3 regions of the Clostridium sp. JNZ X4-2 genome follow, and region 2 is predicted to be linked to each of the others. Evidence: riboswitches for the same ligand, from Rfam matches in the RefSeq annotation. Region 2 holds a riboswitch; each other region holds the start of a gene.
What was found. Region 2 has a riboswitch for S-adenosylmethionine ahead of ACYUJ6_RS10700 (hypothetical protein). Riboswitches for the same ligand answer to the same signal wherever they lie in the genome.
Positions count from the first base shown of each region.

Region 1: it holds a riboswitch for S-adenosylmethionine, as region 2 does, so the genes downstream of both, metK (methionine adenosyltransferase) here and ACYUJ6_RS10700 (hypothetical protein) in region 2, are expected to answer to the same signal.
Region 3: it holds a riboswitch for S-adenosylmethionine, as region 2 does, so the genes downstream of both, ACYUJ6_RS04315 (ABC transporter permease) here and ACYUJ6_RS10700 (hypothetical protein) in region 2, are expected to answer to the same signal.

Region 1 covers NZ_CM142685.1:3,242,521-3,249,367, forward strand. The annotation lists gene ACYUJ6_RS15585 (ComF family protein) at 1-150, opposite strand, end outside; gene ACYUJ6_RS15590 (hypothetical protein) at 156-1,178, opposite strand; gene recD2 (SF1B family DNA helicase RecD2) at 1,162-3,399, opposite strand; gene metK (methionine adenosyltransferase) at 3,514-4,689, opposite strand; SAM riboswitch class I at 4,761-4,865, opposite strand; tRNA gene ACYUJ6_RS15605 (tRNA-Tyr) at 4,936-5,020, opposite strand; tRNA gene ACYUJ6_RS15610 (tRNA-Thr) at 5,026-5,101, opposite strand; tRNA gene ACYUJ6_RS15615 (tRNA-Val) at 5,118-5,193, opposite strand; tRNA gene ACYUJ6_RS15620 (tRNA-Tyr) at 5,202-5,286, opposite strand; tRNA gene ACYUJ6_RS15625 (tRNA-Thr) at 5,292-5,367, opposite strand; gene yyaC (spore protease YyaC) at 5,640-6,179, shown strand; gene mreB (rod shape-determining protein MreB) at 6,217-6,847, opposite strand, start outside.
Region 2 covers NZ_CM142685.1:2,230,408-2,237,254, reverse strand. The annotation lists gene ACYUJ6_RS10715 (amino acid permease) at 1-537, shown strand, start outside; gene metK (methionine adenosyltransferase) at 606-1,802, shown strand; gene nifB (nitrogenase cofactor biosynthesis protein NifB) at 1,923-3,179, shown strand; SAM riboswitch class I at 3,269-3,369, shown strand; gene ACYUJ6_RS10700 (hypothetical protein) at 3,613-3,831, shown strand; gene ACYUJ6_RS10695 (ABC transporter ATP-binding protein) at 3,867-4,727, shown strand; gene ACYUJ6_RS10690 (nitrogenase component 1) at 4,775-6,292, shown strand; gene ACYUJ6_RS10685 (nitrogenase component 1) at 6,333-6,847, shown strand, end outside.
Region 3 covers NZ_CM142685.1:917,982-924,828, reverse strand. The annotation lists gene ACYUJ6_RS04335 (ASKHA domain-containing protein) at 1-1,650, opposite strand, end outside; gene ACYUJ6_RS04330 (uroporphyrinogen decarboxylase family protein) at 1,663-2,700, opposite strand; gene ACYUJ6_RS04325 (corrinoid protein) at 2,713-3,360, opposite strand; gene ACYUJ6_RS04320 (ABC transporter substrate-binding protein) at 3,372-4,361, opposite strand; gene ACYUJ6_RS04315 (ABC transporter permease) at 4,407-5,195, opposite strand; SAM riboswitch class I at 5,581-5,687, opposite strand; gene ACYUJ6_RS04310 (transcriptional regulator) at 5,732-6,820, opposite strand.

The DNA.
Region 1 (6,847 bases), 1.0 Mb from region 2:
ATCATAATTTCCAATTTGAAAACTGTCCCTGCAAATTCTTATATTGTCTTTACACATTTTGCATATGTTTTCATCATCATATATATCTTTTTTACACAATACGCATTTTCCATCACCACAATATACCAACTCCAATACACAGTCCAACAAAAACTCTAACTTCTCAATAAACCCATATCCCATGCTTCTCTGTTAAAGTTTCTAGTTATACTTCTGGCCTTTTCCATATCTTCCGTTTCCAAATTTGCCACCAGTATAACCTCTCCCTTTACATTTTTTTCACCTCTTCTCATATTTCCACATAAATAAACAAATTTTTTATAGTTGAGATTTGTATTATCAGCAAAGTACACCATTATATCTGAATTCTTTCCATTAGATAGGATTTGTTGAAAACTGTCAGTTATTAATATTGAATTCTTTACCTGTAAGAATTTATTTATAGATTTCTTATTAGATTCTTCCTCTACAAAATATATAATACTTTTACAAAAATTCTTGCAATACTTATGAATATAGGAATAGACATTTTCCACTTTAAGTCCATCCGGCACATATATTATGGCCTTTCTTCCCTGACTTAAGGACCACTTCAAGTAGTCATATACTACAAATGGTATATCTTTATTCATGTCAAATCTGGTAAGTATAGTTCTAGGCTCTACTATAGGACCTTCTTCTGCAATGGGAAAAAACAATTCCCTTCTATTCTTAAGTATATTTTGTATTGAATATACAATTACCTTGCTCTGCTTATAGATTAATCTGTCAACTAAGTAAATTATTTCATAACTGTTATACATAGAAAAACTATTTATATCATCGTATATAACCAGCTGAAACTTTTCTTTTAATCTTAAAGCATTTTGAAAGCTGCATATTTTAAATATACAATTCACATTATTTTCTGCATTTCTTAAGTAAGCATAATTTCTAAAACTTGTATATTTCTTTATATTTTTTATTATGTCAATGTTATCAGGATTTTCGTCTGTAATATAAATTACATTTCTATTTTGTTTAATATATGTGATAATAATGTCCATAAAAACCTTAGAGGAATTGTATGGGACAGAAATAACATTTAAAAATTTTTCTCCAATGCTATCCCATTTCACTATTTCTTTTTCTATTTCCTTAATCTTATGAATAAAATTCATCTTATTCCACAACAACATTTGTTTCACTCTCCATTATATCCATTATTCTGTGTTTTAATAATGAATATCTTTCAAAGCTTTTATTATTATTTATCATAAAATTCAAGGCTTTCAAATCTCCTACCAATACTACCATCTGCTTTGCTCTGGTTATAGCTGTATACAATAAGTTTCTGTTCATAAGTAAAGGCGGACCCATAAATACAGGTAAAATAATTACCGGAAATTCACTTCCTTGACTTTTATGTATGGTTATTGCATAGGACAAATCCAGTTCATCTAAATGCATGTTATCGTAAACAACCCTCCTGCCTTCATCAAATACAACCGTTACTGTATTTTTTTCTTCATCTATATGGTCAATGCATCCAAAATCTCCATTAAAAATTCCCATGCCTTCTTCTGAGTTTTCTTCTGAAATTTCGGTCCACTTTAAAGTATAATCATTTTTAATCTGCATTACCTTGTCACCTAATCTAAAAATAGTATTTCCAATCTTTTTCTCCTTTTTTTCAGGGATTTTAGGATTCAAAACCTCCTGAAGTTCAGCATTTAAATTGGACACTCCCAAAATACCTTTTCTCATTGGAGATAATATTTGAATGTGCTGCATTTTGTTCCAGTTTTTATTGAAGTTTGGCAATCTTCTGTTAATCAGGCTTATCACTGTATCCAATATATCTGAAGGTTTTTTACACCTTATAAAATAAAAATCCTTGAGTCTTTTATTCAAGATAGGCATTTCTCCTGAATTTATCTTATGGGCATTTACTATAATCATGCTTTCTTTTGACTGCCTAAATATTTCCTTCAACCTAACTACTTTAATACAATTACTATCTATAAAATCCCGGAGTACATTTCCCGGTCCCACTGAAGGAAGCTGCTGTGCATCTCCTACTATTATAAGTCTGGTCCCAACTGAAATGGCCCTTAATAAATTATTCATAAGCATTATATCTATCATGGAAGCTTCATCTATAATTACCACATCACATTGAAGGGGTGATTCCTCTCCTCTTGAGAAAAACATGGCTTCTTTATCATTCTCCACCCCCATCTCCAGTAATCTATGTATGGTTTTTGCTTCTCTTTCAGTAGCTTCTGACATTCTTTTGGCCGCCCTGCCAGTAGGCGCTCCCATAAGTACCTTGTAATTTGCCTTTTCAAATAATTGAATTATACAATTGATTATGGTGGTTTTGCCTGTGCCTGGCCCACCTGTTATTATTTCTACACCATTTTTTACTGCTCCCCTAATAGCATCTTTCTGAGAAGGTGCAAATTCAATATGATTTTTGTCTTCAAAATTTTTAATTTCTTCATCCACATCAAAACCTATGTCCTTGTAATCACTGAAAGCAAGGGTTAAAATTTTTTTGGTTACACTTAATTCACAATAATAATATGTCATTGGAAATACACAGAGATTGTCATCATATTGCTCCAGCTTTATCTTCCCATTTATAGAGTTTTCATATATATTTTCTTCTAACTCCGCTTTAGTTACTCCAAGTATGCCTTCTCCTTCTTTAATAAGTTTATCTATGGGCATATAAGTATTCCCCAAAGTGCAGAACTGATTTACCACATATCTTATTCCACTTTGTATTCTAAAGGGGGAGTTTCTTTCTATTCCAAGGCTCCTTGCTATTCTGTCCGCTGTTTTGAATCCTATGCCTCCTATTTCTTCCGTAAGGATATATGGGTTTTCTTTTACTTTGCGTATTGAATCAGCTCCAAATTTTTTGTGTATTTTTACACATTGGTTTGGAGTCACTCCATAAGTTTGTAAAAATATCATTACATTTCTTATTTCATTTTGTCTGGAATAAGATTCTGCTATTAAAGCTATCTTTTTTTCTCCTATACCTTCTATTTCCCTCAGTCTGTTTATGTTGTCATCCAGCACATGAAGAGTATCTTCTCCAAATTTTTTAACTATTTTTCTGGCAGTAACAGGTCCTATACCAGATATAATTCCCGAGGATAAATACCTTTCTATACCCATAGCAGTATCAGGTACTATTTCTTCACAAACCTGGACCTTAAACTGGCGCCCGAAGTGAGGATGTAATACCCATTCTCCTAAAACCTTCAAGTTTTGTCCTTCTGTTATATAAGGTATGCATCCCACTATAGTTACTGTATCTTCTTTTTTTTTCATCTTAGCAACTACATATCCATTGTCTTTATTTTGAAATATTATATCTTCTACAATTCCCTGTAAATCCTGCATAAGCTCTCTCCCACTTTAACAAACATATAAAATCTATATCTTTGAATATAATTATAGCACATAAGTTTAGCTTAAAAAAAGCTCTGTAAATTTACATACAGAGCTTCTACAATTCTAGATATATTTTTTTATATCATCAACCTTATTCAATTTTTCCCAGGGTAAATCTATATCGGTTCTTCCAAAATGCCCATAAGCTGCAACCTGTCTGTATATTGGCCTTCTCAAATCCAAGTCCCTTATTATAACAGCTGGTCTTAAATCAAATACCTTCTCTACTATATTAACTATTTTCTCTTCTGATACTTTTCCAGTGTTGAAAGTATCAATAGTTATAGATACGGGTTTTGCCACACCTATAGCATATGCAAGCTGTATTTCCAACTTATCTGCAACACCAGCAGCTACCAGATTTTTTGCCACCCATCTTGCAGCATAAGCAGCTGATCTATCCACCTTGGTTGGATCCTTCCCTGAAAATGCTCCACCACCATGTCTTCCATATCCGCCATAGGTGTCCACTATTATCTTTCTTCCTGTAAGACCAGAGTCTCCCTGAGGTCCGCCAACTACAAATCTACCTGTTGGATTTATGAAGTATTTGGTATTTTCATCCAGAAACTTCTGTGACACAACAGGCTTTATAACATGTTCAATTATATCACTTTCAATTTGTTCTTTAGTTACCAGTTCATCATGCTGTGCAGATACAACTATAGTATCAACTCTAATGGGTTTATTATCATCATATTCTATAGTCACCTGAGTTTTTCCGTCTGGTCTCAAGTACCTTAAAGTTCCATCCTTTCTAACCTGTGCCAGTCTTTTTGCCAGCTTATGAGCCAAACTTATGGGCATAGGCATATATTCCGGAGTTTCATTAGTGGCAAATCCAAACATCATACCTTGATCTCCTGCTCCTATGGCATCTGTTTCCTCCATCTGTCCTTTTTTGGCTTCCAGGGATTGATTGACTCCCATAGCTATATCTGATGATTGTTCATCAATTGAGCTCAGCACTGAGCAGGTATCACAATCAAATCCATATTTGGCTCTGGTGTATCCTATTTCCTTTACAGTTTTCCTAACTATTTTAGAAATATCTACATAGCATTTAGTTGATATCTCTCCCATAACCAAAATCATACCTGTAGTAGTAGCAGTTTCACATGCTACTCTTCCATACGGGTCTTGTTTTAATATGGCATCCAGAATTGCATCTGAAATTTGATCGCACATTTTATCTGGATGACCTTCTGTAACTGACTCAGACGTAAATAATTTTTTCATTTTCAATACCTCCATACTGTATAAAAAATAAAAACCTCTTCAAATAAGAAGAGGTTAAATAATTAACTGCTCTCTTATCTTGCAAAATTAACTTGCAGGAATTGGCACCTTGGCAAAACTTCTACTGGTTGCCGGGTTTCATCGGGCCTTTTTCCCTCCGCCTCTCTGGATAAGAGTCTATATTATTGATTTACAACAATTATAAAAATTTTAATAAAATAAAAAACACCCTAACAGTGCTTTTTATGGTGGAGGAAGATGGATTCGAACCATCGAAGTCACTGACAACAGATTTACAGTCTGCCCCCTTTGGCCACTCGGGAATTCCTCCGCATTTGGTGCTGGCAGTAGGCTTCGAACCCACGACCTACTGATTACAAGTCAGTTGCTCTACCTGCTGAGCTATGCCAGCTTATTTTGTTATAATGTGGTGGGCACAACAGGGCTCGAACCTGTGACCCTCTGCTTGTAAGGCAGATGCTCTCCCAGCTGAGCTATGCGCCCCCAATATTTGGTGGAGGAAGATGGATTCGAACCATCGAAGTCACTGACAACAGATTTACAGTCTGCCCCCTTTGGCCACTCGGGAATTCCTCCACATTTGGTGCTGGCAGTAGGCTTCGAACCCACGACCTACTGATTACAAGTCAGTTGCTCTACCTGCTGAGCTATGCCAGCTTATTTATTTCATATAAGTACACTAAAATAGAACATAAAGGCGTTTAACGTAGTTTAGTATACATTTTTGTGCAATTATTTTCAAATTTCATATTACATTAAAATCTAATGTTAAATGTTTATTTCTTCATGTATCTCGTTATTCCTTCAGAAATCACATACCTGTGATTTAGACATAATAATTTACATAATTCCATCATATAAATTATATATAGTATTCTCTTTGGATACTATCCATAGGCACTGCATACACATAAAGAAGGTGAAATATATTGAATAAAGTAAAATCCAACTATAAGAATCCACTGGCATATTACGATTTAGCCTATTTTTTAAAAGATCACATCAACAAGGATACCATCATCGTATGTATAGGTACAGATAGATATATAGGGGACTGTCTTGGCCCTTTAGTAGGTACCCTGCTAAAGTGCAAGCACTTTCCCCTGCCGGTTTATGGTACAATTTCAGAGCCCATACATGCTTTAAACATTGAAAGTAGACTAAATGAAATAAAATTGCTTCATCCCCATAGCAACATTATAGGTATTGATGCCTGTTTAGGAGATTCCAAAACCATTGGAGAAATACAGGCAAGAGACTTTCCTGTTCATCCCGGCAAAGGAGTGGGAAAATCTCTTCCCAATGTAGGAGACTCCTCAATAATAGGCATAGTTGATTCAAATGGCAATGAGGATATATTCAGCAATACCAGCAATATACGTTTGAATCTAATTTTAAATATGGCTGAAGTAATACTTTATTCACTAATTCATTCATATTATCTCTATTATAATAATATCTTATTGTAGATATATAGACAAATTTTTTAACACCAATAAAACATTTTCAATCTATTAAGGTTATATCATCACCAGTAAAAATGACTTCCATTTTGTCCAAATACTCAAGAACCTTTCCTGTACCTAAAGCTACACAGGATACCGGATCTTCAGCTACATAAACAGGTACATGAGTTACCTCCTGTATTAAATCACCTAATCCGTTTAGCAAGGCCCCTCCTCCAGTCATAACAATACCTTTTTCAGCTATGTCAGCAGATAATTCTGGAGGAGTTTTTTCCAATACCGCCCTAGCCGTATCTGCTATGGAATTTACAGTCTCCTTCAATGCTATTCTCATTTCTTTAGATGATACTTCCATATTCTTGGGAAGTCCTGTGATTAGATCTCTCCCTCTTATTTCCATACTTGTTTCTTCATCTTTGTTAAATGCAGAACCTATATTTATCTTTAAGTCTTCCGAAGTCCTCTCTCCAATCATCAATTTATGTTCTTTCCTAATATATTTCATTATGGCTTCATCAAACTTGTCTCCTGCCACTTTAATTGAGGATCTTACTACTATTCCCCCCAGTGAAATTATGGCCACATCAGTAGTTCCGCCACCTATGTCTATTACCATGCTTCCACTTGCCCTAGTTATATCGATTCCAGCTCCTATAGCTGCAGCCAGGGGC
Region 2 (6,847 bases):
AAAGTTGGAATTCCTGCAGCTGCATCAGTTATAAATTTTGTTATTTTAACGGCAGCTCTTTCAGGTATGAATAGTGCTCTGTATGTGGATGGCAGGATGCTTTATAGTTTGGCTCTGAATAATAATGCACCAAAGGTATTTGGTAAAGTGAATAAATCCGGAGTACCCTATGTAGGAATACTTTTCAGCACAGGAGTAGCAGTAATTGCTGTAATATTGAATTATTTTGTTCCAGGAAAGGTTTTTGGATATATTTCTTCAGTGACAACTATAGCTATTCTGACTGCCTGGGGAACCATTCTAATAACCCAGCTGAAGTTTCGAAAGGAAAAATCTGCAGCAGGTGAGAAAATCAAATTTAAAATGCCGCTGTGTCCTATATCATCCTATATTACTATAATATATCTGTTGGCCATTGTTGTTTCATTGGGATTTTTACCTGCCACCAGGGTGGCTCTTTATGTCATACCGGTATGGGTACTGGCACTTGTAATTTTATATAAGTTGTTTTGCAGTAAGAAGATAAGAGACTCTTAAAAAATTTCATTTTAAGTTCGTATTAGAGTTATGCATAAAAAATATTTAAATAAATTGGAGGGTTTAAAGTGAGTAGATTATTTACATCGGAATCAGTAACAGAAGGACATCCTGATAAGATTTGCGACCAAATATCTGATGCAGTTCTAGATGCAGTCATTGAACAGGATAAGTATGGAAGAGTGGCTTGTGAAACAGTTGTAAATACTGGATTAGTGCTTTTAGTAGGTGAAATATCAACTAAAGCTTATGTGGATATACCTAAAATAGTTAGACAAACTATCAGCGATATAGGGTACAATAATTCCAGATTTGGGTTTGATGCCAGCAATTGTGCTGTTATAACCTCCATAGATGAACAATCTTCAGATATTGCCCTGGGGGTAAATGAATCTCTGGAGGCCAAACGAGGAGAAAAAGATACTATTGAGGCAATTGGTGCGGGAGATCAGGGAATGGTGTTTGGATTTGCCACCAATGAAACTCCAGAGTACATGCCACTTCCCATATCATTAGCCCATAAACTTTCAAGGAAACTTGCCCAGGTAAGAAAAAATGGAATTATTCCTTATCTTGGGCCGGATGGAAAAACTCAGGTTACAGTAGAATACGAAGGTGAAAAGCCTATAAGGGTGGATACAGTTTTGATATCCTCCCAGCATGAAGAAGGCATAGGACACGAACAAATTGAAAAGGACATAATAGATGAGGTTATAAAAAAAGTAATACCTGAAAAATTTATAGACTTTAGTACAAAATATATTGTTAATCCTACAGGAAGATTTGTAAAAGGAGGTCCAGAGGCTGATTCAGGACTTACAGGAAGAAAAATAATAGTTGATACCTACGGTGGATACGGAAGGCATGGGGGAGGAGCTTTTTCAGGAAAAGATCCTACGAAAGTTGACAGATCAGGAGCATATGCAGCAAGATGGATAGCAAAAAATTTAGTGGCCGCAGGTGTGGCAGACAAAATAGAAGTTGAAATTGCCTATGCAATAGGTGTGGCAAGACCGGTATCTATAAGTGTGGATACCTTTGGTACGGAGAAAATCATTGAAGAGAAGATAATAGAAATTATAAATAAGCTGTTTGATTTAAGACCAGCAGCTATCATAAGAGATTTGGATCTGAGAAGACCCATATACAAGAAAACAGCGGCTTATGGACATTTTGGAAGAACCGATATAGATTTGCCCTGGGAGAAACTTGATAAGGTTGATGAAATAAAGGAAAAGTTGTTTGACAATGTTTTGTACTATTAAAATAAAAAATTCTGTGCTTTTTAAATGTAGTTGACCAGAAATACTGGAGGCTAGATAAGTTGAAAATAAGCTTATCTAGCCTTTTTATTTAAAGTTATAAGAGAGAGGAGATAATAAAATATGCCTGTTAATTTTGCAAAAAGTATTGAGGAGAGGACATTAGAGCATCCATGCTATAATTGTGCCGCCCATAAATATGCCAGAATGCACATACCTGTGGCTCCGAAATGCAATGTGAGCTGCAATTTTTGTAATAGAAAATATGATTGTGTAAATGAATCAAGACCTGGTGTGACAAGCGGAATTCTAACCCCTGAGGAAGCCAGAGACAAATTCAAGGTAGTAAAAAACAGAGTAAAAAATTTGACGGTAGTGGGTATAGCGGGACCAGGAGATCCACTTGCAAATTTCCAAGAGACAAGAAAATCCATAGAATTAATAAAGAAAGAGTGCAGGGATATTACATTTTGTCTTTCCACCAATGGATTAATGCTTCCTGCATATGCCGATGAAATAATAAAGCTGGGAATTACCCATGTTACTGTAACAATAAATGCTGTTGATCCTGAAATAGGCGGCAGGATCTATAAGTTTGTCAATTATCAGGGAAAGACTTTTGTAGGTGAGGAAGCAGGGAAGATACTGCTGAATAATCAATTGTCAGGGCTGAAATATATTGCTGGAAAAGGCATTGTGACAAAGGTTAATATTGTGATGATAAAGGGAATTAATGATACTCATATCCCTGAAATAGTGAAAAAAGTTAAAGAATGCGGTGCCTATATGACCAATATAATGCCTCTAATACCTGTAAAGGGCAGTGTATTTGAAAACAGGGATACTGTAAATGAATCTGAATTGAAGAACATGAGGGAAAAATGTGAACCACATTTAAAACAGATGTATCATTGCAGGCAGTGCAGGGCGGATGCCATAGGAAGTTTGAATAAAGATGTATCAGCTCAGTTCAGGGATTACAGGAAAAATATAATTTCTCTTGACAAGCCTGAGAAAATCCATAGAGACCATAAGGAGAACAGGGACTATAGATTTGCCGTGGCCAGCAGTTCAGGAGATTATATAGATGAACACTTTGGACATGTGTCCCAGCTGTATATATATGATGTGATAAAAGAAAATATCAAGTTTTATGAGAAAAGAAATGTGGAGGTGTATTGTAGAGGTCCACAGGAGTGTACTGGACATGATGACAGAATATCCGGTATTATAAAATGTGTGGATGATTGCGACGGAGTACTTGTATTGCGCATTGGCTTTGAACCTGTAATCAAGCTTCATGAAAAAGGCATAAGAGTATTTCAGATGTACAGCACCATAGAGGAGGGAATAGAAAAGGCAATGGAATTGATGAAGTAGAAAAAAGAATAGGAAGATTAATTTTATTTCTTGACAATATATATGCTATTTGGTATAGTAAGTAATATAATCAAATAATTTGAATAAAATTCTTATCAAGAGAGACGGAGGGACTGGCCCTATGATGTCCGGCAACCTGAATTTATTTAACGGTGCCAATTCCAGCAGATTATAATCTGAAAGATGAGAAACAAAGATTACTTTCTTGTATCTATCTTTACAGGAAAGTTTTTTATTTTATATAGGTTTTTTCGTAAGATTACAAAAAGTTGACTAGAAACACTAGAGACTTATTTTTGTAGAGATAAGTTTCTGGTGTTTTTTGCATTTCATTTTCGGATATTTTATAAAAACTCAATATTCAGACAAAAAAAGAAGAATGGTATATAAACAAAAGCATACCTGATGAAAAAGAAGGTGCAAAAGTCAACAAATGGGTATCAGATGCCATAGGAGCGCCTGTAAGCGCCATTACTATTATGCAGATGATGGAGTCATAAAAGACAGGGATATACAGCAGTGGACAGCTGGAAGTAAGACGATCGGTGCGTTTCCTAAAAATGCAAAGGTAAAGGTCAGTGATATAGTAACCCATCAATTTGACAAATATGGCAATTCTGGATCACAGCCCAATTATATAGTCAAAGAATAATATGAATATAAAATCCCATGGGAGGGGAGTTTTGAATGAAAAAAGTAGTGAAAAAATCTAAACAGGAAAGTGTAAATATAAAGGATAGGCAATATAAAATTGTAATTGATAATGTAAGAAAATGTTATAATATAAAATCACAAAATCGTCAGAAAGATGAAGAATTTTTAACACTTGATAATTTTAATTTAAAGGTAAAAAAAGGAGAATTTATTACAGTGGTAGGTCCAAGCGGCTGCGGGAAATCTACCTTTTTAGATATTCTGGCAGGGCTGTCAAGACCTACATCAGGAAAGGTTTATATAGATGGGAAGCTGATTACGGCACCTGCTCTGGACAGAGGAATTATACTGCAGGGTTATGCACTGTTTCCATGGAGAACTGTAGAGAAAAATATTGAGTTCGGCCTTGAAATAAAAGGCATGACAAAAGATTTAAAACATCAGATAAGTAAAAAATTTATAGATCTGGTAGGATTAAATGGATTTGAAAACAGATATCCCCATGAACTGTCGGGAGGAATGAAACAAAGAGTTGCCATTGCCAGGGCACTGGCCTATGATCCTGAGGTGCTGCTTATGGATGAGCCTTTTGCAGCAGTAGATGCCCAGACCAGGGAGTCTCTTCAGGAAGAATTATTGAATATATGGGAGAAGACAAACAAAACTATTGTGTTTATTACCCATAGTATTGAAGAAGCGGTATTTTTGGCCGATAGAGTGGTGGTGATGTCAACTAACCCCGGCAGAATTAAGGAAATCATAAATATAAAACTTCCAAGGCCAAGGATTAATTCTCAAATCAGAACTTCTCAGGAATTCAATTCCAACAGGAATAGAATATGGGAGCTTCTCCACGGAGATGCTGATAAAATTCAAGCAGAAGCTATGGTATAAATTTAAATATGTAAATACTTTTATAAAATAATGGGAGGTTGTAATTTATGAAATTCGATTTAAATACTTCTGTGGTAAAAACACGGGAAGAACGCCTTGGTACTATTATTGGCTGGAAAACAGGAAAAGCTTCCGAGCTCTCCAGGGATTCTTCATATACCTGCGGAGGCTGCAGGGGAAATGGTGGAAAAAGACTTTGTGAAACCATAGGACCATTTACCCAGGGCTCAGGATGCAGTGAGCAGATGGTAGAATGTCAGGCTGGTAATATAAGAGATGCGGTTTTGATTCAACATTCGCCCATAGGCTGCGGTACAGGTCAGGCAGCCTATAATTCCATATACAGGAATGGATTGGCAATCAGAAACCTGCCGGTGGAAAATATTAAAATAATTAACACTAATATAAAGGAAACGGATATGGTATTTGGAGCTCTTGGCAAATTGGAACAATCCATAAGAGATGCCTGGAACAGGCATCATCCTAGAGCAATTTTTATTGCCACATCCTGTGCCACAGGAATTATTGGTGAAGATATAGATAGTGTGGCCGGCAAAATGCAGGAGGAACTTGAAATACCGGTTATCCCCATGTACTGTGAGGGATTTAGATCCAAACACTGGAGCACGGGATTCGATGCCACCCAGCATGGAATACTGAGGCAGCTGGTACGCAAAAATCCAAAGAAACAGGAAGATCTGATCAATGTAATAAATTTATGGGGAAGTGATGTATTTACGCCTATATTGGGGGAACTTGGACTTAGGGTTAATTATATAGTGGATTTGGCAAAGGTTGAAGATTTGGAACAGCTCTCAGAAGCTGCAGCTACTGTTGGATTTTGCTATACGCTTTCTTCTTATCTGGCCGCAGGACTTGAAGAACAATTTGGGGTTCCCGAAATTAAAGCTCCACAACCCTATGGTATAGCAGGAACGGATGCCTGGATAAGAGAAATTGCAAGAGTTACCCACAGAGAAGAAAAAGCAGAGGCATATATAGAAAGGGAACATAAGAAAATAGCTCCAAGACTTGCCGAACTTAGAAAACTTCTTAAAGGAAAAAAAGGCTATGTAGCTACGGGATCAGCATATTCTCATGGACTTATTGCAGTACTTAAGGAACTGGGTGTGGAAGTGGATGGTTCCTTGGTATTCCATCATGATCCAATATATGACAGCAATGATCCAAATAAAGATTCATTGAAATTCTTAGTAGATAATTATGGGGATGTACCAAACTTTACAGTAAGTAACAGACAGCAGTATCAGTTTTATATACTGCTTAAGAATGTAAAACCTGATTTCATTCTTATAAGACATGCAGGTCTTGCTCCATTGGCTTCACGTATGGGAATTCCATCTGCACCACTTGGTGATGAACACCATGCAATAGGCTATGAAGGAATTTTAAATCTAGGTGAAACCATTTTGGATATACTGGCACATAAAAAATTTCATCAGGATCTTAAGCAGCATGTTAAACTGCCATATACAAAATGGTGGCTTGCTCAGGAAGATCCTTATGCACTTAAAAAAGATAATTTTGTAAAAGCAGAATATTAAAAATAACAGTATTGATTTTAATAGAAGAGGAGTGAACACAGTGCCTAATGTAAAACTAGAATGTAAAGATATAAATCAAATTACAAAAAAATCAAATTCAATCGAGCAGATAAGATATGGCTGCGCTCTTGGGGCCATGCACAGTGCCTTTGCAATTCCAAGAGTAATACCCATTGCCCACTGCGGCCCGGGCTGTGTGGATAAACAGACAGCCAACATAGCTTTTTATAATGGTTTTCAAGGAGGAGGCTACGGTGGAGGATCAGTTGTACCAAGTACTAATATTTATGAGAAGGAAGTTGTATTCGGTGGGGAAGACAGGTTGAGGGAACTTATAGGTGCTACCTTTAAAGTTTTGGATGCAGATTTGTTTGTGGTTATGACAGGTTGTATTCCCGATACTGTGGGAGATGATGTGGGATCTGTAGTAGGCGAATTCCAGGACAAGGGTTTGCCTGTAGTTTATGCTGAAACAGGAGGGTTTAAAGGAAATAATTTTACAGGCCATGAGTTGGTTGCAGAGGCTATTATTGACCAGTATGCAGGTGATTACAA
Region 3 (6,847 bases), 1.3 Mb from region 2:
TACAAAAACTACTTTTTCTGCAAATTCCACCGGCATGAGGCCAATTTGTATAATACTCTTCAAACTGAGGTGCTTCCCGAATGCCCCGGCAATATACACTTTATCAACTTTTTCATATCCTATATTTATTTCTTTAAATAAAACATGAATTGCAGACAGAATAGCTCCTTTGGCAAGTTGGACCTGTCTTATGTCTTTTTGTGTTATATACACACTGTCATCTTTGATTAAAGAAAATCTCTTTTCCCCATTGGCTTTTAAACTGGATTTATACTCCTCACTTATTTTTCTTGAAAATCTCCCATTTAACTCAATAATGGAGTTTTTTATAAATTGTGAAATTACATCTATAATTCCACTTCCACATATACTTTTAGGATATGTATCTCCAATGACTTTTAAATCTATACTGCCCTTTTCAATTTTAATCTTTTCTACCGCTCCATCTATGGCTATACTGCCGCAGCTTATATTCATTCCTTCAAGAGCTGGTCCTGCAGCACAGGAGCATGCCACCATTCCATCCTTAGAGCCAAATACTATTTCTCCATTGGTTCCTATATCCACCAAAAGACTTGGAGTTTTACTTTCAGATATTTTTGTAGCAATTACACCTGAAACAATATCCGCTCCCACATAGCTGGAAACACTGGGCATAATATATACAATACCGAAATCTGAAATCTTATTAAGCTTGAGAGAAGAAGCCTTCACTTCAAATCCCTTTCTAAAAACAGATGTATAAGGCGAAACAGCTATGGACTGAGGTTTGACTCCAAGAAACAGATGAAGCATAGTGCTGTTGGCAGCTACAACTACTTCATATATTTTCTTCGGAGAAATTCCTGATTTTTCTGCCGCCTGTAATATTAAGTTGTTTATCTGATTCACTATAAGTTCCTGGAGCTGGAATAAATTTTCTTCATTCTCCACATACTGTATTCTGGATATTACGTCTTGTCCATAAATACGCTGCGAATTTGCCGCCGCTGCAGTTCCAATTTCTTTTCCTGTATTTATATCCAATATGGAAACCACCACCGTAGTTGTTCCTATATCTACAGCCACGCCGTAGATTTTTCCTGATGTATCTCCAGTTTCTACACCTATTATATGATTATTGTACAATATTGCAGTTAACTTGTATTCCTCCTCTACGGCCTCTGGAAGATTCCTTATTATATCCAAATTAAAATTTTTATCAATGTCATATCCCACGGTATCTGAAAAACGCTTTAACAAAGTACGGTTATCGTCAAGTTTTGGCCTGGGCAGCTCAGTATAAGCTTTTGTTATGGATGGATTGATGCCAATGTCAACTTTCATTCCTGTTTCAAGAACCTGTATATCTTCCTGCTTCTCATAACTATTAGATATATCAACCTCCAGCTCTCCTGATATCCTAATACCACAAGCTAATCTTACACCATTGTCCAGCAAGGTCTCAGGTATAAATTTTCTTTCATTATCTGTAGGAGGTAATATATGCCTGCTTTTTATTTTTACTCTGCATTTTCCACAGATGCCCTTACCGTTACAGGGATTATTTATGATAATATTATTTTTTAAAGCTAGCTGAAGCAAATTTTCTCCTGGATCTGCATAAACTACTTTTTCTATGGGTTCAAATAGAATTTTAATTTTGTCCATTAAATGTTCTCCTTACCTTAATTTTCCCTTTCCATATTTTTTTACTGCATCCACCATAGCCTTTACATTTTCAAAAGGTATATTGGGAGACAGTCCACATCCTGGCATCACTATAGCACCGGTTTTAAACTTTAAACTGTCTACTATCTTTCTCACATTCTCATCTACTTCTTCAGGACTTCCAAGGAACAAAGTTCCACTTGGATCCACTCCTCCAGCTACGCAGTGTCTTCCTACAAATATTTTCTGGGATACACTTAAATCCACCAATTCCGAGAAATACAGAATATCTGCACCTGTTTGGGATACCTGATCAATAATGGGATATTCCCCTCCGCAGGGATGATACATAGCTATGGCTCCAGCCTTTTTAAAACCCTGCACTGACCTTGTTATATGCGGAAGAGCTCTTTCCCTGTATTGAGCCGGGGATAGACAGGAAGGAGAAGAAGTTGCATCCGGCATGAATATAAGATCAGCTCCTGCTTCCACCTGAAGTTCGGCATATTGTATGGATGCATCCACCACAACTTTGCACACTTTATCCACCAGTTCCGGATCCTTTTTCACATTGCTCATAAGACTTTCCGTTCCAAAAAGCAGGCCTGCAGTATTAAAGGGTCCTCCGCTTATACTTCCTATCATAATGTGATTTCCCACTTTTTTTCTTATAATCCTTATTGCTTTTAGAATAGACTGAACCAAATCATTTTTTCTCAAATCAGGAACTTTCAGGTTATCTGCATCTGCATGAGTCTTAATTATAGGATTTCTGATCATTGGATAGTCATTCTTAGGCCAGTACATATCCGCACCCAGGGCTTCATGTTCTCCTGTAGCAACAGAAAGCATGACTATATCAGATTTAAAATATTCCCACTGCTTATAATAGACTTCCGCCAATGCTTCTGAATCCAGCAAAAACTCTCTACTGAAATTTCTGTTTATAATCTGAGGAGCCAAAAGCGTTGCACTAAATACAGGAAGTCTATCCACAGCTTTCCAATTTACAGCTCTCAGAACCCTTTCCCTTGAAGTTAACTCACTCATATTTATCCTCCCCTATTGATTTATAAGATTCTTGGCCTTTCTTATAGCTGCCACTGCATCTACAGAGTACCCATCTGCTCCAATTTGATCACAATATCTCTGGGATATTGGGGCTCCTCCTATAATCACTTTTACTTTATCCCTTATTTTATCTTTCTTCAATAATTCTATTACCTTCTTCATATTCACCATGGAAGAGGTCATAAGAGCCGAAAGCGCCAGTATGTCAGCATTTATCTCTTTAACTTTATCTACAAACACCTGAGGGGACACATCCCTTCCCACATCATATATTTCAAAACCTGATGCACCAAGCATTATGGATACTATATTTTTGCCGATGTCATGGGTGTCTCCCTGAACAGTTCCTATAACCACCTTTGCCGGTTTATCACTTTTCTCCAAATTAAGGTGTGGTTTCAAAACATCAACTCCTGCCTTAAAGGCATCAGCGGATATTATAACTTCAGGAAGAAAATATTCCTGGCTTTCAAAATAATCTCCCACTACAGACATCCCTTCAGCAAGCCCCTTGATTATAGCCTCTGTTGGATCAATGCCAATCTCAATGGCTTTACCAGCGGACTCACCTGCCAATTCTTCATCTCCATCAACAACGGAAGCTATAAGCTTTTTAAATATTTCTTCTTTTTTGCTCATCTATAATCCTCCTAATTTTTTTTATAATATGGGTTAAATTCATTGGTATACACATCAGAAGTTTTAAGCCTGCCCTTCTTAAGATCACCATATTTTACGGACTGGTCAATCCAAAATTGTGCATCCTTCTCACTTACAAGTCCATGTTCCGGATACGCTGCGGTATAATAATCTGCATACTCATCCGGAACGTTAAATACTTTTACAAATATTTTTCCGGCTTCTTTAGGATTAGCTCTTGCCCAATCACATGCTTTAGCAATAGCTGTAGTATATTTTTTCACTATATCAGGATGCTTTTTTATAAAATCAGCACTGGTAAACTGCTGGGGCCATCCTTTCTGTTCTCCTGACACCTGGGTTCCATCAATAAGTATTCTGCCAACTCCTGTCTTTACTATCTTAGTGAGATATGGCGGTAAGACTTCTATTACATCTACACTGCCTGCAACGAGAGCAGCTTCTTCCTGGTCAAAAGACAAAGGTACCACTGTAACATCACTCTCCTTTAATCCCGCTTTCTCTAATAAATTTAAAAGCTGATAGGAATGAGGAGTAGTAGCTATTTTTTTGCCTTTTAAATCTTTAATACTCTTTATGGGACTATCAGCACGCACTACATAGCCCACAGAAGGATTTTTAGGTGTAGAGGCCCATCCAGCAGCAACTGCCTTGATTTTCACACCTTTAGCAATGGCTAAAGTGATGCTTGAAGCGCTTGTCCCTCCAAAGGTATTTGCACCTGATGCAACTGACGTAATCATATCAGCCTGGGATACAGTCCCTGTAAATGTTATTTTTATTCCCTGTTCTTTGAAGAATCCCTTTTGATCTGCAATATACACAGGATCTGAGAACAATAACTTTGGATACTTGATTTCAAATAATTCCTTGCTGTTTGATTTGCTCTGGGACACATTCTGCTTATTTCCACAAGCAGTAAAAAGTCCTGTGGCCATTACAAATAGTAGTCCTAGTGAAACAATTTTTTTCTTTAACATTTTAATTCCTCCTTTGATTTTATGAAATTTATTTAAATAATTTACCTATTCTGTGGTTTCTTCTTCCTTCCAGAAATAAATAAATTTTTCAAGCAAAGTAACAATCCACGTAAGTATAAGTCCTATAATTGATATGACGGCTATAGTGGCATATACATAAGGTATCTGAAAAGTCTGTTGGGAATATGATATAAAATACCCCAATCCTTTGTTGGCCCCCAGCATTTCTGCTGCAGTCAGCATTATGATAGACGTGCTGGCGCTGAGTTTTAGTCCTGTAAATATATAAGGGCAGGCCGCAGGCAATATAACTTTTTTTAGAATCTGGAGAGAAGAGCATCCCATGGATTTGGCCGCTTTTATCAACAGTATGGGAGTACTTTTCACACCGTCTATGGTATTTATGAGCATAGGCCATACACATCCCCAAAATATAATTAGTACTTTGGAAGTCTCACCCACTCCAAAAAATATTATAAAAACAGGGAACAATGCCAGTGCAGAAGTTTGTCTAAAAAGCTGCAGTACAGGATTTATATATACTTCTACCACCTTAAATCTCCCAATAAATAAACCCAGTGAGATACCAACCACTATAGCCAGACCTAATCCTTCCAGAGAGCGTATGATGCTTATTTTTATATGCTCCAGAAGTATTCCTTTTACGAAAATAATAGTATAAAGTGAAGATACAACCTCTGAAAAAGGAGGCAATAATGCACTGTCCACTATGCCAATTCTGGGCAAGACTTCCCATATAGCTAAAAAACCTATAATAGATGTTAAATTTCGAGATGCTTTTTTTAGATTTATTTTTTTTCTATCATGCTTCATACTGTGTTCCTCCTGGTTATTATTTCTTACAAATTAAACTCCAGCTGTATTCTTTTATAAAATTATCCATATAGTTATTCCAATCAATAATTACCATAATTTTATATTACTATTTTGGTGTATGTATGATCTTACAATGTATTTTTAAATGAATTGCTAATAATTTTATACTTTTTCCTACTTTGGTAAAAAGTACATCTAACTATATATAAGAGGTATTTCATAAAATTTATACAACAATAAAAGGCCAAATTTAATTTATTACAGATAGATTATATATCCTATAATAAATTCAACTTGACCTCTAGTTTTCTAGTCGGTACAAATTAATTAATACAATAAAAAACTTCCTGTGGAGAAACCACAGGAAGTCATATCCTCTCGTCTCTCATCTTTCAGGGTATACCTGCTGGAATTAGCACCATTGAATAATAAATATATTCAGGTTGCCGGATATCATAGGGCCAGTCCCTCCATCACTCTTGATAAGAAATTTTGCATTTATTGAATTTTAATTTATGTATATGATATAACTTTTAAAATGCTTTGTCAACAACAAATTTTTTATTATCTGTATCATATTGATCATTAATACATTTTTCCAGCAAAAAAGCTGCTGCGCCTACTGAAACTGCATTTTCTTTAAAATATCCGTGCTTTTTTATTGAAATACCTTTAGGAATATACTGTGTACATGTTTCATAAAACGTTTGGAAATCCACCAAAGATCCGCTTAATATAATACATTCAAGATCCAGCAAATTTATATAGGATTCTATACTTTTACTCAATTTTGATGCAGCATCCAAAAGAAGTTTTTGAGACAGCACACTATTTTTTATATAACTAAAATACACTTTGTCAAAATCAATACTGCCATTTATATTTTCGATCATATGTTCAAATGCATATTCATTGTCCCCCGCTGATCTTATAATTTTTCCCTGAACAATTGCTGCCTGTTTCAATCCAACTCCACAATCAAAATAAGCTAAACTCTTGAATTGCCTCCCTGCTCCGTACAAATACTCTGCAGTAACCGCAGAATTCGAACAATTCTCACTAATTACACTGCACCCTATTTTTTCTTCAAGTATCCTGCCTATATTTTCATCACTCCAAAGATTGGTCTCAATTGCAAGTCCAATTCCTACAAGCTGAAGAAACTCCAAATTCAATTCCTCATAAACACTCTTCATAATCTGAAGAATTTTTTCTATGACTTCACTGCAGGAACTGCTAAAATCAATATAAAAGCTTTTTTTATAAAAAATCTCCATTCTCAGGTTCACTATGGATACCTGTGCATAAGTACTGCATATACCTATACCCACAATATAAAACCTGCACACATTTACATCATACAACACAGGTTTCCTTCCCCCTGTAGACTCTCCAACACATTTCCGCACCAGAATGGATTTTTGTTCAAGTGGATTCATTATGCGATTTAATGTGGTCAACTTCATTCCAGTTTTAAATAAAATTTCATTTTTAGTCATAATTCCACTTTTTTGTATTAGATTGAATATTTTCTTTTCCTCAGGTTTTAAATTCCTAAACAATTCATAGCTGTTTATCATAGTTATCATACCTTTTGCCATTATTGTATATTTTATACTCATAATAAAATATAGCCTTAAATTAAGGTA